2 regions of the Streptomyces sp. NPDC090119 genome follow, and region 1 is predicted to be linked to the other one. Evidence: riboswitches for the same ligand, from Rfam matches in the RefSeq annotation. Region 1 holds a riboswitch; the other holds the start of a gene.
The links. A riboswitch is a leader RNA that binds a small molecule or an ion and turns the genes downstream of it on or off. The one in region 1 is predicted to bind glycine.
Positions count from the first base shown of each region.

Region 2: another riboswitch for glycine. It lies ahead of gcvP (aminomethyl-transferring glycine dehydrogenase); the one in region 1 lies ahead of gcvT (glycine cleavage system aminomethyltransferase GcvT).

Region 1 is NZ_JBIVDK010000003.1:173,666-176,990, forward strand. Features, by position in the region: gene ACIPPM_RS13450 (enhanced serine sensitivity protein SseB) at 1-642, opposite strand, end outside; gene ACIPPM_RS13455 (AAA family ATPase) at 707-1,375, opposite strand; glycine riboswitch at 1,555-1,643, shown strand; gene gcvT (glycine cleavage system aminomethyltransferase GcvT) at 1,801-2,919, shown strand; gene gcvH (glycine cleavage system protein GcvH) at 3,039-3,325, shown strand, end outside.
Region 2 is NZ_JBIVDK010000004.1:9,999-13,323, reverse strand. Features, by position in the region: gene gcvP (aminomethyl-transferring glycine dehydrogenase) at 1-2,185, opposite strand, end outside; glycine riboswitch at 2,361-2,455, opposite strand; gene ACIPPM_RS17805 (PRC-barrel domain-containing protein) at 2,575-2,946, shown strand; partial or broken gene ACIPPM_RS17800 (DNA polymerase IV) at 2,868-3,325, opposite strand, start outside.

The sequences.
Region 1 (3,325 bases):
CGCGTCGCCCTCCCAGTGGGCGAGTTCGACGCCGACGAAGAGGACCGGGTCGGCGGTCTCGATGACGGCGAGGCAGCGGCGGGCGCTGACCACGACTCCGGTCGCGGCGAACTCGGCGGAGGCGGCGGCGAGGAAGTCCACCGGGTCCTCCTGCCAGTCGGGCTCGAAGAGCCGGACCCGGCCGCCGGAGGCGGGACCGTCCAGCGGGCTCACCCCGGCCCGGCAGAGCGCGGCCACCGCGTCGGGCGGCAGCGGCAGTCCGACCACGCCACCGGGGTTGATCACGACGCCCGCCTGCGGCGGCAGACCGCGCGCGAACTCCACGGCGGGCGCGACGGTGTGCGGGAGGTGCCCGCCGGGCGACTGCCGGAACTGCTCCTCGGAGCTGAACACCGGGATGTACACCTGGCCGTCGATGTCGACGGTGGGCAGGTCGAGCGGGCCGCTGTGCGGGCCGCCGCCGTTGGGCAGCGGTATCCAGACGAAGCTGCGGGCCAGGACCTCGATGACCCGGGCCCCGGCCGTGGGTATGCCGAGGGAGGCCGAGAGAACCTCCTCCAGTTCGTTGCCGGGCCAACCGCCGTGCGGGTGGGGGTGTGCCTGTGCCGGGAAGTCCGCGGGAAGGTCCGCCGGGAAGTCCATGTGCCTACCGCCTGCTGGGAGTCATGCTGTGGTGCTGAAGGCTATCCGGTGCGCGTACGGGCGTTCACTCGGCGAACTCGATCCGCTTCAGCCCGTCCGCCGAGGCGCGGTCCAGCAGGATCACCGAGCCGCACCCCGCGGGGCTCTCGCCGCGCCCGACGGCGCCCAGCAGGCGGGCGGTGGCGCCCCGGTGGCGACGGAAGGCGTACCGGGAGACGCCCCGGCCGCGTTCGCGCTGGCCGCGCCGGGCGGTGTCGGCGGGCACGTCGAGCAGGATCAGGTGCAGGGTGCCGCCTCTGCGGCGGGCCTCGCGGGCGAGCCAGGCGCGCACCCAGGGCTGGGTGCCGCAGTCGTGCACGACGACGCCCTCGCCGGAGGCCAGCGCGCGGCGCAGTCCGGTGTAGTGGGCGAGGCGGACCAAGGGGCGGTAGAGCGCGTAGGGCAGGGCGGTGGGGAGGCGGGCGGCCCAGCGGTCGCGGGCGTCCTGGGAGTCGACACGGTGGCCGGGGACCGCGCGGCGCATCAGGGTGGACTTGCCGCTGCCGGGCAGGCCGGTGACGACGGCGAGGTCACGGGGGCCGAAGCGCAGGGTGCGGGGGCCGCCGCCGGGGCGGTCACGCAGGTCGCGGACGACCGGCGCGGGACGCTCGGCCCGGTGCTCGTGGGCGGGTGCGCAGGGCTGCTGCGGCACCGGGATGCCGGTGGTGGTGGCGCACACCGTGGTCCTGTTCACCGTGATCGTCCTCCCCTGTGGGTACAGGTCATCTCCTGCCCAACAAATGTAAAGAGAAGGTAATGCGCCGGGTCGTCGGTCGGGTCCCCGAACGGCCACAGCCATGTCACAGTCGATGGCCCCTTCAGGGCCGGGCCCCGCCGTGCGATGATGTGCCCGCCAACTGCATACCGGCCGTTTGAATCCGCGCGGGAGAGTCCCCATCAGGGGCGCCGAAGGAGCAAGTCCCTCCCTTGAATCTCTCAGGCACCGTTACCGCGTGGGCGAGGCACATCTGAAAAGCGGGCCGCTGTCGCAGCGGCTCCACCCAAGGTGCAAGCCAGTGACACCCCCCTGGGGGCCGGTCATGGCGAACCTCTCAGGTTCCGATGACAGATGGGGAGGAACGTTCCTCGCCCCATCCCCCTTGCCCTGGGAGACGACCGATGAGTAGCACCGAGATCCGTCATACCGCGCTCGACGCCGTGCACCGCTCGCTCGGCGCGACGATGACCGACTTCGCCGGCTGGGACATGCCCCTGCGCTACGGCTCCGAGCGGGACGAGCACCAGGCGGTGCGCACCCGGGCCGGACTGTTCGACCTCTCCCACATGGGCGAGATCACGGTGACCGGCCCCGACGCCGCCGCCCTGCTCAACTTCGCCCTGGTCGGCGACCTCGCCTCGGTCGGCACCGGCCGCGCCCGCTACACCATGATCTGCCGGGCCGACGGCGGCATCCTGGACGACCTGATCGTCTACCGGCTCGCCGAGCACGAGTACATGGTGGTGGCCAACGCCTCCAACGCCCAGGTCGTGCTGGACGCGCTGACCGAGCGTGCCGCCGGTTTCGACGCCGAGGTCCGCGACGACCGCGACGCCTACGCGCTGCTCGCCGTCCAGGGCCCGGAGTCCCCCGGCATCCTCAAGGCCGTCACCGACGCCGACCTCGACGGCCTGAAGTACTACGCCGGGCTGCCCGGCACGGTCGCGGGCGTCCCCGCCCTGATCGCCCGTACCGGCTACACCGGCGAGGACGGCTTCGAGCTGTTCGTGAAGCCCGAGCACGCCGTCCAGCTCTGGGAGGCCCTGCTGGCGGCCGGGGCCTCCGCCGGTCTGGTGCCGTGCGGGCTGTCCTGCCGGGACACCCTGCGCCTGGAGGCGGGCATGCCGCTGTACGGGCACGAGCTCTCCACGGAGCTGACCCCCTTCGACGCCGGTTTCGGCCGCGTGGTGAAGTTCGGCAAGGAGGCCGACTTCGTCGGCCGCGACGCGCTCGCCAAGGCCGCCGGGCGCGCCGAGACCCAGCCGCCGCGCGTCCTGGTCGGCCTGATCGCCGAGGGCCGCCGGGTGCCGCGCGCCGGGTACGCCGTCGTCGCCGGTGGCGAGGTGATCGGCGAGGTCACCTCGGGTGCCCCCTCCCCCACCCTCGGCAAGCCGCTGGCCATCGCCTACGTCGACGCCGCGCACGCCGCCCCCGGCAGCACGGGTGTGGGCGTGGACATCCGGGGCAGCCACGAGCCGTACGAGGTCGTGGCGCTGCCCTTCTACAAGCGCGCCAAGTAGACACTGGCCCCGGGTCCGGCCGTCCCCGGCGTGACCCTGCGCACATTTCACCCGCTCTTCAGCGGTTCGAGCCCTTTTCCCCCGACGAGCACGTCCTCGCGTACAGGAGAATTCAGGTCATGAGCAACCCGCAGCAGTTGAGCTACAGCAAGGAGCACGAGTGGCTGTCGGCCGCCGAGGGCGGCGCGTCGACGGTCGGCATCACCGAGCACGCGGCCAACGCGCTCGGCGATGTGGTCTTCGTGCAGCTTCCCGAGGTCGGCGACGAGGTCACCGCGGGCGAGTCCTGCGGCGAGCTGGAGTCCACCAAGTCGGTCTCCGAGCTGTACTCGCCCGTCTCCGGTGAGATCACCGAGGTCAACCAGGACGTCGTGGACGACCCGTCGCTGGTGAACTCCGCGCCCTT
Region 2 (3,325 bases), on a different contig from region 1:
CGCGGACTCCGACCGGACCGACGCCGGGACCGCCGCCGCCGTGCGGGATGCAGAACGTCTTGTGCAGGTTCAGGTGGGAGACGTCGCCGCCGAAGTGCCCCGGCTTGGCGAGCCCGACCAGCGCGTTGAGGTTGGCGCCGTCCACGTACACCTGGCCGCCCGCGTCGTGCACCTGGGCGCAGATGTCCGCGACGTGCTCCTCGAAGACGCCGTGCGTCGACGGGTAGGTGATCATCAGTACGGACAGCTCGTCACGGTGCTGCTCGATCTTCGCGCGCAGGTCCTCGACGTCGATCTCTCCGTCCCCGGCGGTCTTCACGACGACGACCTTCATCCCGGCCATCACCGCGCTCGCCGCGTTGGTGCCGTGCGCGGAGGACGGGATGAGGCAGATGGTGCGCTGCTCGTCCCCGTTGGCCCGGTGGTAGGCGCGTACGGCGAGCAGTCCGGCCAGCTCGCCCTGGGACCCGGCGTTGGGCTGGAGGGAGACCTTGTCGTACCCGGTGACCTCGGCGAGCCGGTCCTCCAGCTCCCGGATGAGGGTGAGGTAGCCCTCGGCCTGCTCGGCGGGGGCGAAGGGGTGCAGCGCGCCGAACTCGGGCCAGGTGACCGGCTCCATCTCGGTGGTCGCGTTCAGCTTCATGGTGCAGGAGCCGAGCGGGATCATGCCCCGGTCGAGCGCGTAGTCGCGGTCGGACAGCTTGCGCAGGTAACGCAGCATGGCCGTCTCGGAGCGGTGGTCGTGGAAGACCGGGTGGGTGAGGTAGTCGTCGGTGCGCAGCAGCGCCTCGGGCAGCGTGTCCTCGGCCGCCCCGTCGAGCGCCTCGATGTCGCCCTCGACGCCGAAGGCGGCGAAGACGGCTTCGAGCTGGGCCCGGTTGGTGGTCTCGTCGCAGGCCAGGGAGACGTGGTCGGCGTCGACCGGGCGCAGGTTGACCCCGCCCTCGCGGGCTGCGGCGACGACCTCGGCGGCCTTGCCGGGCACGCGCGCGGTGAGGGTGTCGAAGTAGGCGCCGTGCACGATCTCGACGCCGCCCGCCCGCAGGCCCTCGGCGAGGATCGTGGCGTAGCGGTGGGTGCGGCGGGCGATGGTCCGCAGGCCGTCGGGGCCGTGGTAGACGGCGTACATCCCGGCCATCACGGCGAGCAGCACCTGCGCGGTGCAGATGTTGCTGGTGGCCTTCTCGCGGCGGATGTGCTGCTCGCGGGTCTGGAGCGCGAGCCGGTAGGCCCGGTGCCCGTCGGCGTCGACGGAGACGCCGACCAGGCGGCCCGGCAGGCTGCGGGCGAACTTCTCGTGCACGGCCATGTAGCCCGCGTGCGGACCGCCGAAGCCCATCGGGACGCCGAAGCGCTGGGTGGTGCCGATGGCGATGTCCGCGCCCAGCTCGCCGGGCGAGCTGAGCAGGGTGAGCGCGAGCAGGTCCGCGGCGACCGTGACGAGGGCGCCCAGCTCGTGCGCCTGCCCGATGACCGGCTTCAGGTCGCGTACGGCACCGGAGGCGCCGGGGTACTGGAGGAGGACGCCGGTGATGGCCCGCTCGGCGATGTCCGCCGGGATGCCCTCGCTCAGGTCGGCGACGACGACCTCGACACCGGCGGGCTCGGCACGGGTCTCGATGACGGCGATGGTCTGCGGCAGGGTGTCCGCGTCGACCAGGAAGAGGCCCTTCTTGTTCTTGCCCATGCGCCGGGACAGCGCCATCGCCTCGGCGGCGGCGGTGCCCTCGTCCAGCAGGGAGGCACCGGAGGTGGGCAGCCCGGTGAGGTCGGCGACCATCGTCTGGAAGTTCAGCAGGGCTTCGAGACGGCCCTGGGAGATCTCCGGCTGGTAGGGCGTGTACGCCGTGTACCAGGCGGGGTTCTCCATGACGTTGCGCAGGATCACCGGCGGGGTGAAGGTGCCGTGGTAGCCCAGGCCGATCATGGAGCCCAGCACCTGGTTGTGGTCCGCGAGACCGCGCAGCTCGGCGATCACCTCGGCCTCGGTGCGGGCGCCGGGCAGGTCGAGCGCGTCGGCGTTCTTGATGACGTCCGGCACGGCGGCGGCGGTCAGCTCGTCGAGCGATCCGTAGCCGACCTGCGCGAGCATCTTGGCCCGCGCCTCCTGGTCGGGCCCGATGTGGCGCTGCTCGAAGGGAATGCCCGCTTCGAGGTCGGCGAGCGGAATGCGAGGGGCGGTCATGTGCGGAGGCCTCCTGGTCTGACGCGACCTGCGAGGGGCACCACGGCGCGGGTGCCCACCGGCCTCCCCCTCTGTCATCTCGTACCTGAGAGCTTCACCGGGGGCCTTGCGGACCCCGGCTTGCACCGTCGGTGAGAGCGGGAGCCATGACGCCCGCCCTGCTTTCCAGAGTGACCTCGTCCGTGCGGTACGGGGGCCTGAGAGATTCCGGGGAGGAGTTGCTCCTTCGGCGCCTCCGAATTGCTCGGAGGACTCTCCCGCACGGGGTCAGCAGCCGAGTTCAGCGTACCAGCGGGGTCCTGAGCGCGGTGTTCGAGTGGCCGCCCGACTGATTCTGCTCTTTTGTAGTGCTTACGGATGAGTTGCGACCATGTGGAGGGAGAGGGATCGTGCAGACCGACATCGATCCGCGCAGCCTGATCGGCCGCAAGGCGTTCGACCGCGCCGGCACCAAGATCGGCACCATAGACGAGGTGTACCTCGACGACGCGACCGGCGTCCCGGAGTGGGCCGCGGTGCGCACCGGCCTCTTCTCCCGCGACGCCTTCGTCCCGCTGGAGCCCAGCGAACTGGTCGAGGGCGCGCTCCGCGTCCCCTTCGAACGCGCCCTCATCAGGGACGCCCCCGACTTCGGCGTGGGCCGCCACCTCTCCCCCGAACAGGAACTCCAGCTCTACCACCACTACGGTCTCGACGCGGGCACCTCCGCCCGGACCCCGGACCGCGACTTCGGCAAGGTCGCGGGCACCGAGGAGACCTGAGCCCCTCCCCTCATCCGCCCGTCTCCCCCTCCGCGGCGACCGCCTCCACCTGAGCCACCAGCGGCAGCGGGTCGGCCGGTTCCAGCCCGGCGTCGTCGGACCGGAACGTCCGTACCCGGCCCGGCGCGGAGAGCGGTGTCTCGAAGCGCACGGTGACCCGTCCCAGGCCACTGCCCTGGACCCAGCCGTGCCCGTACTCGGGGTGCCGCACGTCCTGGCCCGCCCGCCACTCCGGCGCGGCGGGCTCGGGTCTCTCCGGGCCGAAGCGGGGATCACCAAGGTGGGGGTCGCTCTCCTCCGGCGTGTCCTCCTCCGTCTCCCCCGCCGCCTGGGCGAACAGGTCCTCCTGGGTGTAGTCGGCGAGCCCGGACACCCCGAC